2 regions of the Cupriavidus sp. 21MJTG02-4 genome follow, and region 2 is predicted to be linked to the other one. Evidence: predicted binding sites of a transcription regulator. Region 2 holds the regulator's gene; the other holds the start of a gene.
The links. The regulator HrcA, encoded in region 2, represses chaperone genes, less so after heat shock. The targets are predictions, from matches to a motif close to TTAGCACTCNNNNNNNNNGAGTGCTAA.
Positions count from the first base shown of each region.

Region 1: the regulator HrcA is predicted to act here: its motif matches at 3,799-3,825, upstream of groES (co-chaperone GroES).

Region 1 covers NZ_JBYOJP010000005.1:330,853-338,418, forward strand. The annotation lists gene AC3FKH_RS13200 (TonB-dependent receptor) at 1-1,592, shown strand, start outside; gene groL (chaperonin GroEL) at 1,725-3,368, opposite strand; gene groES (co-chaperone GroES) at 3,415-3,705, opposite strand; gene AC3FKH_RS13215 (SDR family NAD(P)-dependent oxidoreductase) at 3,985-4,803, opposite strand; gene AC3FKH_RS13220 (MFS transporter) at 4,859-6,196, opposite strand; gene AC3FKH_RS13225 (carboxymuconolactone decarboxylase family protein) at 6,266-7,012, opposite strand; gene AC3FKH_RS13230 (beta-keto acid cleavage family enzyme) at 7,153-7,566, opposite strand, start outside.
Region 2 covers NZ_JBYOJP010000008.1:271,192-278,757, reverse strand. The annotation lists gene mprA (MprA protease, GlyGly-CTERM protein-sorting domain-containing form) at 1-235, opposite strand, end outside; gene AC3FKH_RS18410 (hypothetical protein) at 373-813, opposite strand; gene recN (DNA repair protein RecN) at 882-2,609, opposite strand; gene AC3FKH_RS18400 (NAD kinase) at 2,674-3,591, opposite strand; gene hrcA (heat-inducible transcriptional repressor HrcA) at 3,704-4,744, shown strand; gene hemH (ferrochelatase) at 4,828-5,943, shown strand; gene AC3FKH_RS18385 (RNA-binding S4 domain-containing protein) at 5,940-6,335, shown strand; gene AC3FKH_RS18380 (hypothetical protein) at 6,408-6,572, opposite strand; gene grpE (nucleotide exchange factor GrpE) at 6,844-7,398, shown strand; gene AC3FKH_RS18370 (thioredoxin family protein) at 7,504-7,566, shown strand, end outside.

The sequences.
Region 1 (7,566 bases), on a different contig from region 2:
CCAACGAGGACCTGACCTCGTTCACCGCGAGCTATGCATCGGACTCGCAACTCGGCGGGCATCTCGATGTCGCGCGGCGCTTCGGCGAGGACAAGGAGTTCGGCATCCGCGTGAACGGCAGCTACTACCAGGGCGACACCACCGCCGACAACCAGTCGCGCAAGGCGCCGGTCGGCGCGGTCGCGCTCGACTACCGGGGCAAGCGCCTGCGTGCCTCGCTCGACGTGATTGCGCAGGAAGAGCGGATCGACGCCCCGGGGCGTCCCTTCATGGTCGCCAGCGGTGTTCCCGTGCCGCCGGCACCTGACGGGCGGCGCAATGTCACGCAGCCCTGGGAGTACTCCAAGAACCGCGAAGAGTCGGTTCTGTTCCATACCGAATACGAAATCACCGACGACCTGACCGCGTTCGCCAGCGCGGGCGGCGCGTGGAGCCGGGTCGACCGCGTGTTCGGCACCACGCCCGCCATCGTCAATACGCAGGGCGATACGCTCAGCACCCCCACGTACTACAAGTTCAAGGTCGATCGCTCGACCTTCGACGCGGGCCTGCGGGCACGCTTCGAGACCGGCCCGGTGCGCCACGCAGTCACCTTCCAGGCCAGCGCCTACTCCGACAGCCTCGATCGCGCCTTCACCAGCGGCACGCCGGTCTCTTCCAACATCTACAATCCCGTCACGCGACCCGCGCAGAATCTGCCGGCGCCAGCCCAGGTGCCCCGGCTGTCGGACAACGACCTGAGCGGACTGGCGCTCTCCGATACGCTGTCGTTCCTCGACGAGCGCGTCCTGCTGACGCTGGGCGCGCGCCAGCAGCGCGTCAAGTCGCGCAACTTCAACCAGACTACCGGCGCCGTGGCGGCGTCCTATGACGAGAGTGCGACCACGCCGATGGTCGGCCTCGTGGTGCAGCCTTCGCGCGGGTTCTCGGTCTACGCCAACTACATCCAGGGCCTGAGCAAGGGCGATATCGCGCCCCCCACCGCAAGCAATGCCGGCGAAACGTTTGCGCCCTACAAGGCCGGGCAATACGAGATCGGCACCAAGTTCGACTTCGGGCGCTTCACCACCACGCTCGCCGCGTTCCAGATTGCCAAGCCCGCCGGACAACTGGACGGCAATGTGTTCTCGATCAACGGCGAACAGCGCAACCGCGGCCTGGAGTTCAATGTCTTCGGCGAAGTGACGCCGCGCGTGCGTTTGCTGGGCGGCATTGCATGGATCGATGGCGAGATCACCAGGTCCGCCTCCGCCGCCGCGGTCGGCAAGACGGCCATCGGCGTGCCCGACGTGCAGGCCAACCTCGGCGCCGAGTGGGATCTGCCGTGGGTGGCTGGCCTCACGCTGACCGGCGCGGTGATCTATACGAGCAGCCAGTACGTGAACCAGGCCAACACCGCAAGCCTGCCGGCGTGGACCCGCTTCGACGTGGGTGCGCGCTATGCGACCAGGATCGGCGGCAAGGCAACCACGTTCCGCGCCAATATCCTCAATGTGTTCGATCGGGACTACTGGGCGGGCGTGACATCGTGGGGCGGATTCTCGCAGGCGGCACCGCGCACGGTGCTGCTCTCGGCAACGGTCGACTTCTGACCGTGCGCGGTCCGCAACCCGTTTCTGCCACGACTGCAAGAGCGATCCGCAAAAAACGAAAACCCCCGCAAGCTTTCACTCGCGGGGGTTTTCTCAGACAGCCTGCCCGTTAAGGCAGTCAGTCGGCACAAATTACATCATGCCTTCCATGCCGCCCATGCCGCCCATGCCGCCCGGCATTGCCGGAGCCGATTCTTCCTTCGGCGATTCGGCCACTGCGCAGTCCGTGGTCAGCATCAGCGAAGCCACCGAAGCGGCGTTCTGCAGTGCGGTGCGGGTGACCTTGGTCGGATCCAGCACGCCCATTTCCACCAGGTCGCCGTACTCGCCCGAAGCCGCGTTGTAGCCGTAGTTGCCCTTGCCTTCGATGACCTTGGCAACGACGACCGAAGCTTCTTCACCAGCGTTCAGCACGATCTGGCGCAGCGGCTCTTCCATGGCGCGCAGCACGATCTTGATACCGGCGTTCTGGTCCGGGTTTTCACCGGTCAGGGCCGAGATCGCAGCGCGGGCGCGCAGCAGGGCCACACCGCCGCCGGGGACGATGCCTTCTTCCACTGCTGCGCGGGTAGCGTGCAGGGCGTCTTCGACGCGGGCCTTCTTTTCCTTCATTTCGACTTCGGTGGCAGCGCCAACCTTGATCACGGCAACACCGCCGGCCAGCTTGGCCACGCGCTCTTGCAGCTTCTCACGGTCGTAGTCCGAGGTCGCTTCTTCGATCTGGGCGCGGATCTGCTTCACGCGGCCTTCGATCGCACCAGCGTCGCCGGCACCGTCGATGATGATGGTGTTTTCCTTGCCGATCTCGATGCGCTTGGCTTGGCCCAGGTCGTTCAGGGTCGCCTTTTCCAGCGTCAGGCCGATTTCTTCGGCGATGACGGTGCCGCCGGTCAGGATGGCGATGTCTTCCAGCATGGCCTTGCGGCGGTCGCCGAAGCCCGGAGCCTTGACGGCGGCGGTCTTCAGGATGCCACGGATGTTGTTCACCACCAGGGTCGCCAGGGCTTCGCCTTCGACGTCTTCAGCGATGATCAGCAGCGGGCGGCCAGCCTTGGCCACTTGCTCCAGCACCGGCAGCAGGTCGCGGATGTTCGAAACCTTCTTGTCGAACAGCAGCACGAACGGGCTGTCCAGCTGGACAACCTGCTTTTCCGGGTTGTTGATGAAGTACGGCGACAGGTAGCCGCGGTCGAACTGCATGCCTTCCACGACTTCCAGCTCGTCGGCCAGCGACTTGCCGTCTTCGACGGTGATCACGCCTTCCTTGCCGACCTTGTCCATGGCTTCGGCAATGCGCTCACCGATCGAGGTGTCGCTGTTGGCCGAGATCGCGCCAACCTGGGCGATTTCCTTGCTGGTGGTGGTCGGCTTGCTGACCTTCTTCAGCTCTTCCACGGCGGCGGCGACAGCCTTGTCGATGCCGCGCTTCAGGTCCATCGGGTTCATGCCGGCGGCGACGAACTTCATGCCTTCGCGCACGATCGACTGGGCCAGAACGGTAGCGGTGGTGGTACCGTCACCGGCGTTGTCGCTGGTCTTGGAAGCCACTTCCTTGACCATCTGGGCGCCCATGTTCTGCAGCTTGTCCTTCAGCTCGATTTCCTTGGCCACGGACACGCCGTCCTTGGTCACGGTCGGGCCGCCGAAGCTGCGCTCCAGCACCACGTTGCGGCCCTTCGGACCCAGCGTAACCTTCACTGCGTTGGCGAGGATGTTCACGCCTTCGACCATCTTGGCACGGGCGGCGTCGCCAAATACTACGTCTTTTGCTGCCATGTTCTGATTCTCCTAATTCGGTACGGTGCTAGTCGTCAACAAGTAATTACTTGTTCACCACGGCCATGATGTCTTCTTCGCGCATGACCAGCAGTTCCTGGCCATCGACCTTCACGCCCTGGCCGGCATACTTGCCGAACAGCACACGGTCACCCACCTTGACGTCCAGGGCAATGTTGTTGCCCTTGTCATCCTTCTTGCCCGGGCCGATGGCCAGCACTTCGCCTTGATCCGGCTTCTCGGCGGCGTTGTCGGGAATCACGATACCGGACGCGGTCTTGGTTTCGTTGTCCAGACGCTTCACGATCACACGGTCGTGCAAAGGACGCAGATTCATACGGGACTCCTAGATACAAAAGTGAGTTTTGATTCACAAGCGAGCCGCGATCAGGTTCGACGGCCGCGGAATTTCGGGTACCGCAGGAGGCTGTTAGCACTCACCCCCAGCGAGTGCTAATTATAGGGACGGGGTATGGCCATTTCAAGACAGGGAGTTGATGCGGGTTTTCCCTTGGTCCCGGCGCGACGCTGGTGCCGGGCGCCTGCTGCCTTCCTGTGCACGTCGCGCAAGTCCTCGTCGACGATGCGCAAGTCCACCAGCGGCCCTGGCGCCGCGTCAGATCACCGAACCACCGTTCGGGCTGACGACCTGCCCCACCAGGTAATGCTCGTCGCTGGCCAGGTGCAGCACCGTGGCGGCGTATTCCCCGGGCGTGCCGAAGCGTCCGGACGGACAGCCTTGCCACAGGCGGTTGCGGCCGTTCTCGCCGATGTGCGTCAGGTAGGCATTGAAGTCAGGCGTTGCCACGCCGCCGGGCGCCATCACATTGACGAAGATGTTGGCCCCCGCGACTTCCATGGCCACCGAACGGCTGAACGCGATGACGGCGCCCTTGGTGGCGCTGTAGTGCGGGCTGTGCGCACTCTTCGCCGAAGTGCCGGCGACCGAGGCGATGTTGACGATGCGTCCGTAGCGCTGCGGCTGCATCAGCCTGAGTGCCTCGCGCGTGCAGAAGAACACGCCATGCACGTTGACGCCCCAGTAGCGCATCCATTCCGCGTCGGTGATCTCGCTGGTGAACTGCAGCGTGTCGCGCGGCACGGGCGTCTGCATGTATGCGTAGAACTTGTTGCGGCGTTCCGTATCCACCGGCCGGTTCGGCACCAGTGCCGCATTGTTGACGAGCACGTGCACTGTGCCGAAGCGCTCCGCGGCGGCCGCGAACATGCCGGCCACCTGCTCGCTGGACGATACGTCGCAGCGGATCGGCAGGCAGTCACCGCCCACGGCCCTGACTGCGTCGCCGGCATCCGCCAGGGCGGCTTCGCTGACGTCGCAGAGCACCACCCGGGCACCCTCGCGCGCCAAAGTAACGGCAATCGCCTTGCCGAGTCCGGGGCCGACGCCCGTCACGAGCGCGACCTTGTCTTTCATTCGCATTTCAAACATCCGCGTGATGACGGGAAAGTCCCGTCGGGTTTCGATGGGATCAGGCCTCGTGGCACGGCCCGGCAGTCTCGTGACGGCGCAGTGCGCCCGCGGATACGGCCAGCAGCAGCGCGGCGGCACCGATCAGCAGCAGCACGGCCAGCAGGTCGAACGCCAGGTACAGGTTGCCAGTGCGCGTCTTGATCGTGCCGACGAGGACCGGGCTGAGCAGTGCCGCAACGCCGCCCAGGCTGCTGATGAAGGCGATGCCCGCGGGCGCCTGGACGGCGTCCAGGTAAGCCGGAGGAATGGTCCAGAACACCGGCAGCGCGGCGAGGCAGGCCGCCGCGCCGATGGTCATGCACAGCACCGATGGGACCATCGCGCCACGGGTCAATCCCATTGCCACAAAGCCGGCAGCCGCCACGAACATCGCACCGGCAACGTGCCAGCGCCGCTCCAGGCGCCGATCCGAACTGCGTGCGAGGAAGAACATCGCGCCAAGACCCAGGACATAGGGCAAGCTAGAGATCCAGCCGATGCGAGTGACCTGCGTTTCGCCGAATTCCTGGATCAGCGTTGGCATCCAGTAGGCAATGGTGTTCGTGCAGGCATAGATGGACAGGAACGCCAGGCCGATCACGTAGACGCGCGGATCCTTCAGCAGCGCCTTCAGACCGCCGTGCCGCGCTTCCTGCGAAGCGGCGAGGTCCGTCTTCAGCCACGCCTTCTCCTGCGCGCTGAGCCAGCGCACCTGGCCGGGACCATCAGGCAGCCAGCGGTACGCGACCAGGCCAAGCAGCATGGCGGGGATTCCTTCCACCACGAACAGCACCTGCCAGTCCCGCAGCCCCAACCAACCGTCGAGATGGGTCATGATCGCGCCGGCCAGCGGACCGCTGATCATGCCGGACAGGGTGCCCGACATCAGGAAGAGCGACGTGATCCTGCCCCGGCGGCTCGCCGGAAACCAGTAGGTCAGGTAGAGGATGACCCCGGGAAAGAACCCGGCCTCCGCGACGCCCAGCAGGAACCGCGCGACGTAGAGTGCCTGCGGCGAGCCGACCTGGCTGGTGGCCACGGTCGCCAGCCCCCACAGCAGCATGATGCGGGTGATCGTCAGCCGCGCACCGATCTTCTGCATGTACAGGTTGCTCGGCACCTCGAACAGGATGTAGCCGGCAAAGAACGCTGCGGCACCCATGCCGTAAGCCGCATCGCCGAGACCGAGATCGCTCGCCATATGCAGCTTGGCAAACGAGATGTTGATGCGGTCGATGGTGTTCAGGACGTAGGCAAGGAACAGGAACGGGAGCAGCCGCCACATGATCTTGCGATACATCGCGCCCGTGGCGTCGGCGTCCCCGTTCAGGGTTGCAGACGACGACAATTTGGCCATGGATTCCACAGCAATCTCCATCTATGGCTGGTAATTCAGGCACTGGCTCGCGCCGCGAGCCGCGGCTGCTCAGCGCGCGCTGTCGGATGCCTGGCAGGCTTCTTCGAGCATCGGCAGGGCCAGCTCGCAGGATTCGATGCCTTGCAGGCTGACGATCTTCAGCACGGCCAGGATCTGCTCGCGCGTGGCGCCGAGCCTGAGCGCGGCCTCGATATGCCGCTGCGTGCCGTGCCCGTACAGGTGCGTGATGGCGGCATCGCCGGCAATGCAGAGGAACTCGATCCACAGCGGCGGCAGGATGTTGTCCTTCCAGAGGCCGAAACCCATTGCGAGGAATTTCTCGAGGTACTGCGGATCCCAGCGGTACAGCGTTTCCCACAGCGGGTTGAACATGCCGTTCGCGCGCACGGCGTCGCACACCGGGGTCGGCCCCGCCTGCACGGGCTCGTCGGGAATGCCCGCGCGCGCCAGTTCCTCGGCCAGCGCCGGTACGCCGACGGCGCAGGCGTGAATGCCGACGACGCTCGCCAGCTTGAAGACTTCGAGGATCTCCGCGCGCGTGGCGCCGAGCCTGACCGCTTCGCGCACATGGCGCGCGACGCCCGGCTTGTACAGGTGCGTGGCCGTGACATCGATATTCAGGCGGATCAGCGCGACCAGCTTCGGATCGAGCACGCCTTCGGCATCGGCTTCGCGGGCCAGCGCGACCCAACTCGCGATCCACCTGGGGTCCCACGCAGTGAGGGGGTCCAGTTCGCAGCCGAGCACGCCCGTGTCGCGCAGCGCCTTGTAGTGGGCAAAAAGATTCTGTTGCATGATTTCAGGTACGTTATGTGACTCAGATGACCGCGCCGCCGTTAGGACTGATCACCTGGCCGACAAGATAGTGGTCGCCGGCGAGATACGTGACCAGCGACGCGTATTCCTCCACGAACTCGCGCACTGGCCTGCCGGCCTTACACCGTGCCCGGCACCGTGAAGCCACGCTGGCCCGGTTTGCGGTTGGGCGCCATGCCGAGCTGGCGAATGGTCTCGTCGGCGCTGTCGTACCACTCGTCGATCTTGTAGACGCGGCGGGCATCCTTGCCGTTGGCGACGTCGCGGCCCAGTTCGCGCGCGAGGCGCACCATCTGCTCGACCTGCTGCACCGAGGTCATGCGCTCGCCCTTCCTGCCCCACAGGTTGTCCTCGATGCCGACGCGCACATGCAGGCCGAGGGCGATTGCCATGGCGTTCATCGGCAGCACGGCACGCATCGCGCTTTCGATGGTCAGCACGGCGCCGTCCGGCGTGCGGCGCGCGAACTCGATCATGTCGGCCGGGTGCAGGCCGGCGGCGCCGCCGCCGATGGCCACGTAGTTCAGGATCAG
Region 2 (7,566 bases):
CGGCCGGCGTGCCTTGCTTGGCATCGCCCATTGCGCCCGACGCACTCGGCGTGAGACTGGTATCACGCCAGCGTACGATGACATTACCGGTATAGGCGGGAGCCGCCTGAACGCCGTCGGCCGCCAGCGTGGCCGGGGCATGGATTGCCCAGCACAGCGCAACGAGCGCGGCGGCGGCCCATCGGAGGACAGCGGCGCGGCTGCGCCTGGAAACCTGGTGCGACAGGTGCGGCATGAACGCCTCCCGGTGCGCCCCGGGGCACATGGCGGCATGGCCGCCAGCGCCCGGGACAGTGCTATGTAGCGAATACGATCCGTTCGGATTCAGCAAGTTCGATGAAGGCTTGTCCCGGACAACGATGCTTCGGCCGCTCAGCTCGCCGGCATGTCGCGGCTGACTGGCATGGTGTGGTTTGGCTTGAGCATACGGTCAGGCTCGGCCGTGCCGATGCGCGGTACCGCACGCAACGTCGCCAGGGCCTGGTCCATGGTGGCATCCGGCGAGGCACTGATGGCCGTCACCAGCCACACGCCGCCGGACAGGGGCCGCTTGACCACGTAGCGGATCGGGCCTTCGATGGTGTCGAGCAGCTTGCCGGCTTCCTCGGAGACATTCACGTCGGGCGCCGTGAAGCGGACCATGATGTCGCCGACCACCCGATCCGCCGAAATCGCGCCGCGCGGAGGTTGCGATGCCTTGGGCTGGGCCTGGCAGCCGGTCAGCGCCAGCAGTGCCGCGATGGCGAACGCCCCGGCGGCGAACACCGGCACGAAGGCGCGCCGGCGACCGGCGGACGGCAGAGGGCGGGTCATGGTTTGCTCCTGTGAATACGTGAATAGGTGGCGACGGCGATTGCCAGCGGCCTCGGGCGCTGGCCGGTTCAGCCGGCGCTGCGCCGCGAGCGCCGGCCTTCCTTGCCGCCGCTCGCGCGCGCGCCTTGCGCGAGCATTTCCTCGGCGTGCTGGAGCGTGGTGGCGGTCACCGTCGCGCCGCCGAGCATGCGGGCGGTTTCCACCACGCGGCCGGCGGCGTCGAGCGCGCGGATGCGCGAGCGCGTGACCGACACGGACCCGTCGCCCGTGGTTTCCTTGCTGACCAGCAGATGCTGCCCGGCCTGCGCGGCTACCTGGGGCAGGTGCGTCACGCACAGGACCTGGCGCGCGCGCCCGAGTTCCTGGAGGCGCCGGCCGACCACTTCGGCCACCGCGCCGCCAATGCCGGTGTCGACTTCGTCGAAGATCAGCGTTGGCGTGGGCGATGCTTCGCTGGTGATGACCGAGATCGCCAGGCTGATGCGGGCCAGTTCGCCGCCGGAGGCGACGCGGGCCAGCGGCCGGGCGCTGACGCCGGCGTGGCCGGCGACCAGGAATTCGACCTGCTCCAGGCCATAGCTCTGGCCTTCCTCCAGTGGATTGAGTGCGGCAACGAAGCTGCCGCCCGCCATCGACAGGCCTTGCATGGCGTCGGTGACGGCGGTGGACAGGGCCTTGGCCGCTTCCTTGCGGGCCAGGCTCAGGTGCTGGGCCAGCGTCAGGTAGGCCGCCTTGGCGGCCGCCTCGCGCGCGAGCACCTTGTTGATGTCCTGCGCCGACTGCAGGTCGTCGAGCTGCTGGCGGCGCGCCAGCAGCTCATCGGCGAGCTGCTCGGGCGGCAGGCGGTACTTGCGCGCCGTGGCGTGCAGCGCCTGCATGCGGTCGCTGACGGCTTCGAGCCGTTCGGGGTCGAGTTCGAGGCGGTCGACATAGCGCATGAGCGAATGCGCGGCTTCCTCGGCCTGTACCTGGGCAGGCTCCAGCGCGGCGAGCACGTCGCGCAGGGCGGGGTCGACGTCGGCAAGCTGCTGCACGCGGTGCACGACGGCATTGAGCGCCGACAGGACCGAGCCGTCGGCTTCGGACAGGGCATCGAGCGCGGCGCGGCTGCCGTCGATCAGGCCCGCCGCGTGGGACAGGCGGTTGTACTCCGCCTGGATCTCTTCCCATTCACCGGGCTGCGGCGCGAGCTTGTCGAGTTCGCCGACCTGCCATTCGAGCCGCTCGCGTTCGAGCTGCATTTCGCGCGACTGGTGCTCGACCGCCTCGCGCTGGCGCACGCAGGCGCGCCACGCGCGCCAGGACTCGGCTACCGCGCCGGCCTGCTGGGTCAGCCCGGCATGGGCGTCGAACAGCAGGCGCTGGGCGTCGGGGCGCAGCAGCAGCTGGTGGGCATGCTGGCCATGGATATCGACCAGCTGGTCGCCGACCTCGCGCAACTGGGCCAGCGTCGCGGCGGCGCCGTTGATGAAGGCCTTGCTGCGGCCGCCGGCGTCGACCGTGCGCCGCAGCAGCACGGTACGCGTGCCGCCGTCGTCCTCGCCGCCCAGTTCACGCTCGTCGAGCCACGCGTCGAGGGCCGCGTGCGTCGAGAAGGTGGCGCTGATGCTGGCGCGCGTGGCGCCTTCGCGCACGATGCCGGCATCGGCGCGTTCGCCCAGCACCAGCGCCAGCGCGTCGATCAGGATCGATTTGCCGGCGCCGGTTTCGCCGGTGAAGACAGTGAAGCCGGACTGGAAATCGAGGTCGAGCGTATCGACGATGACGAAATCGCGGATGGACAGGCTGCGCAGCATCGTGGCGGTGAAAGGGTTGGGTCGGTGCGGACGGTTTGAGCCGGATAGAGCCGGATTCAGTCGCTCAGAGGCGGTTGTCCTCGGTCGGGTACTCGTGCCAGTGCAGCTTCTTGCGTAGCGTGGCGTAGTAGTTGTAGCCCACCGGGTGCAGCAGCTGGATGGTCTTTTTCGAGCGCCGCACGACGATGCGGTCGCCCGGCAGCAGCGACGTGAGCGACTGCATGTCGAAGTTGACGCTGGCGTCGCGCGCGGTCGCGACCTCGATGGTCACCTCGGCATCTTGCGGCAGCACGATGGGCCGGTTGGACAGCGAGTGCGGGGCGATCGGCACCAGCACCAGCCCTGACAGCGTCGGATGGAGGATAGGGCCGCCGGCGGACAGCGCATAGGCGGTCGAGCCGGTGGCGGTCGACACGATCAGGCCGTCCGAACGCTGGTTGTACATGAAGTTGCCGTCCACCGACACGGCCAGTTCGACCATGCCGGAAATGCCCGAACGGTTGACCACCACGTCGTTCAGGGCCAGCGCCGAGAAGATGCGGCTGTCGTCGCGCACGACGCTCGACTCCAGCAGCAGCCGGGTCTCGGCCTCGTAGCGGCCTTCGAGCATGTCCGGCAGCACCGTCTGCACGTCTTCGAGCGGGATATCGGTCATGAAGCCGAGCCGGCCGTGGTTGACGCCGATCAGCGGCACGTTGTGGCCGGCGAGCTGGCGGGCAAGCCCGAGCAGCGTGCCGTCGCCGCCCAGCACCACGGCGACGTCGGCCTCCCGGCCGATTTCCTCAGCAGTCAGTGCGGGATAGCCGGTCAGCCCCGTGGCCTGCGCGGTCTCGCGTTCGAACACCACATCCTGGCCATTGCGCAGGATGTAGGACGCGAGCTCCTCCAGCGGGCCTTCGATGCCGGCAGTCGAGTACCGGCCCACGAGGGCCACGGTCTTGAACGGGGTGCGCAAGGCGCTGGTTTTGGGGGGGGCAGACATGCGGGGATTAGACCATACCGCCGTGACCGTTGCCAGCATGGGGCGGACGCGCCATGTGGCGGGGGCCGCCCGGGCGCCCGAAGCGGTAAAACTTGCGTAAAATCGGGGCATCATGGATGAACGTTCGAAAACGCTGCTCAAGACCCTGATTGAGCGCTACATTGCCGAAGGGCAGCCGGTCGGCTCCCGGACCCTGTCCCGGTATTCCGGGTTGGACCTGTCGCCGGCCACCATCCGCAATGTGATGTCCGATCTGGAGGAAATGGGCTTTATCTCAAGCCCGCATACTTCCGCGGGACGGATCCCCACGCCGCGCGGGTATCGCCTGTTCGTCGATACCATGCTGACCGTCAAGCCGATCGAACGCGGCGGCATGGAAATGACGGAGCTGGCGGGCCAGATCCAGGGTCAGCTTGGCGGCCAGCAGCAGCTCGGCCCGCAGCGCGTGATCACGGCGGCCGCGCGGACCTTGTCCAATCTCTCGCACTTTGCCGGCGTGATCATGACACCGCGGCGCGCGCAGTCGTTCCGGCAGATCGAATTCATGCGGCTCTCGGACAAGCGCATCCTGCTGATCATCGTCAGCCCGGAGGGCGATGTGCAGAACCGGATCATCCAGACGGAACTGCCGTACACCCCCGCGCAGCTCATCGAAGCGGCGAACTTCTTCAACGCGCACTACGCGGGCATGAGCTTCGACGCCGTGCGCGACCACCTGCGCGTAGAACTGCGCGACCTGCGGCGCGACATGTCGCAACTGATGCAGGCGGCGGTCGAGGCAGGCAGCAGCGCCATGGAAGAAGAGGACGACCACGTCTACATCAGCGGCGAGCGCAAGCTGCTGGAGGTGGAAGACCTGTCGTCGAGCATGGACAAGCTGCGCCGGCTGTTCGACGTGTTCGAGCACAAGACCAGCCTGCTCCAGTTGCTTGATGTGTCCAGCCATGCGCAGGGCGTGCAGATTTTCATCGGTGGCGAAAGCCAGCTGGTGCCGCTCGAAGACATGGCCGTGATCACCGCGCCGTACGAGGTGGATGGCCAGATCGTCGGCACGCTGGGGGTGATCGGCCCGACCCGCATGGCCTATGAGCGGGTCATCCCGATTGTCGACATCACGGCACGGCTGCTGTCGAGCGCACTGAGCCAGAACTAGGGCCCGTCCAGCGGGTCACACAGTCTGCGTCCCCATTTCCACAGCCGGGCGGCATCCTGCCGCCCGGCCACATCGGAAGCGACATGACGTTTTCTCCCGAACCGGTCTATCAGCACGGCCAGGCGCCGCGCACGGCCATCCTGCTGGTCAACCTGGGCACGCCCGACGCACCGACCCCGAAGGCGGTGGGGCGCTACCTGAAGGAGTTCCTTTCCGATCCGCGCGTGGTCGAGATCCCGCGCCTGGTCTGGCTGCCGCTGCTGCATGGGGTGATCGTGCCCCTGCGCTCGCGCGCCTCGGCCCTCAAGTACGAGTCGATCTGGCTGCGCGAGGCGCATATGACCGGGTCGCCGCTGCTCGTATACAGCGAGCGCCAGGCGCATGCGCTGCAGCGCCTGCTCAACCAGCAGGGCTACGAGGTCACGGTCGCCTGCGCGATGCGCTATGGCAATCCGTCGGTCGAATCCGTGCTGGAGGCGTTGCGCCGCCAGGGCACGGAGCAGGTGCTGGTGTTGCCGATGTATCCGCAATACTCCGGCACCACCACGGCCACGGCGTTCGACGAGGTGTTCCGCGTGCTCGGCCTGTGGCGTAACCAGCCCGAGCTTCGCTTCGTGAAGCATTTCCATGACCATCCCGCCTATATTTCGGCGCTGCACCAGCAGGTTGGCGCGTACTGGGCGCAGCATGGCATGCCGGATTTCGCGCACGGCGACAAGCTGATCCTGTCCTTCCACGGCGTGCCGCGCCGGACGCTGGAACTGGGCGATCCCTATCATTGCGAATGCCTCAAGACGGGGCGACTCCTCGGTGATGCGCTGGGCCTGCAGCCGGGTCAATATCAAGTGACGTTCCAGTCTCGTTTTGGCAAAGCCGAATGGCTCCAGCCCTATACGGCGCCGACGCTGGCGGAACTGGGCAAGGTCGGTGCGGGCCGGGTCGATGTCTTCTGCCCGGGGTTTCCCGCCGACTGCATCGAGACGCTGGAAGAGATTGCTATGGAAGGCCAGACCGAGTTCATGGTGGCGGGCGGCAAGCAGTTCCACTTCATCCCATGCATGAACGATGCCCAGGCCTGGATCGCGGCGCTGGCGGAGATCGCCTTGCAGCACCTGCAGGGCTGGCCGCTGAACGTGCCGCATCCGCATGAACTGGAAGCGCGCCGCAGTCGCGCGCAGACCCGTGGAGCGGCAGCATGAACGTCAGTTTCGAGCCCGACGCGCGCCTGCGTATCGACAAATGGCTTTGGTGCGCACGCTTCTTCAAGACCCGCTCGCTTGCGGCAGAGGCCGTCGAGCGGGGCAAGGTCACGGTCAACGGCCAGCCATGCAAGAATTCCCGCGAAGTCCGGCCGGGCGACATGGTCGTGCTCGAAGCCCATCAGCAACGCTGGGAAGTGATGGTGAAGGGCATTGCGCAGGCGCGCGGCCCGGCGCCGGTGGCACAGACGCTCTATGCGGAAACCGAGGCCAGCCACGCCCGTCGTCAAACCGAAGCCGAGCAGCGGCGTTTCCAGCCGGAACCGTCGTCGCAGTTGCAGGGCCGTCCCACCAAAAAGGACCGGCGGCGCATTGATGATTTCAGGCGCTGAACGCGACAACGCGGCCGTTCCGGCAAGCGCCGGTACGGCCGCGTTGAAGGATCAACGTCAGGCAGCAGCGTGTTACGGATTGACGCCGATGTAGTGGACGAGGTAATGCTTGAACACGGCCTTGCCGCTGCCATACTCCGTATCGCGCGGGGTCAGGGCCCCGGACAGGCAGATGAAGACTGTCATGAATGACAGCGCGGCAAGCAGGCAGAGCGTCACGACGGGAAGCTTGTGCATGGCCAACCTTTCGGGAGAGGCACAAATGTGATCCAACTCCAGACCCCCGTTATTTTTGTCATTTTTCTTGATAAGAATGTTAGTGAGTGCAGTGCAACAAAGCAATAAGCGTTCAATTGCACAAGGGGGTCGTTTGTAACGGTGTGTTTCGGGGTCTCTTTGCAACCACCCTTGAAAAAAGTCGGGTTGCCACCAGATCAGCGGGACACACGCCGATTTACCCACCGCGGCCTGACCGGACGGCCGCGACAATGCATTGATACGGATCGACATGGAAGAACAGAAGCAGACGCCATCCACCCCGACGCCTGAGTCCGCCGCCGAAGCGGCCATCAACGCCGCGGCCGCCGCGCCGGAGACTGCCGCCGTGGACGATGTGGCGGCACAGCTTGCCGCGCTGGAAGCCAAGGCGCGCGAGCACTACGACATGTACTTGCGCTCCGTGGCGGAAAGCGAGAACATCCGCCGCCGGGCGCAGGAGGACGTGTCCAAGGCGCACAAGTTCGCCATCGAGAATTTCGCCGACAACCTGCTGCCCGTGATGGACAGCCTGCAGGCCGCGCTGGCGGACGGTTCGGGCGATATCGCCAAGCTGCGCGAGGGCGTCGAACTGACCGCGCGCCAGCTGGCCGCTGCCTTCGAGCGCGGCAAGATCGTGGAACTGAACCCGGTGGGCGACAAGTTCGACCCGCACCGCCACCAGGCTATCTCGATGGTGCCGTCCGAGCAGGACGCCAACACCGTCGTGACGGTGCTGCAACGCGGCTATATGATCGCCGACCGCGTGCTCCGCCCGGCGCTGGTAACGGTTTCGGCACCCAAGTAAGCACGGATCGCGGGTGCGGCTGAACGGTCGCTCCCGCCGACACCATCCTCGACGCCCCGGCGCCAGTCTGGCCCCGGGGCGTCTTGCCATTCACGGAGGCAAGCCATGAGCGACGCAGCACCCGGTACCACGCCATCATCCGCGGCGCACCTGGACCATCGCGCCTTT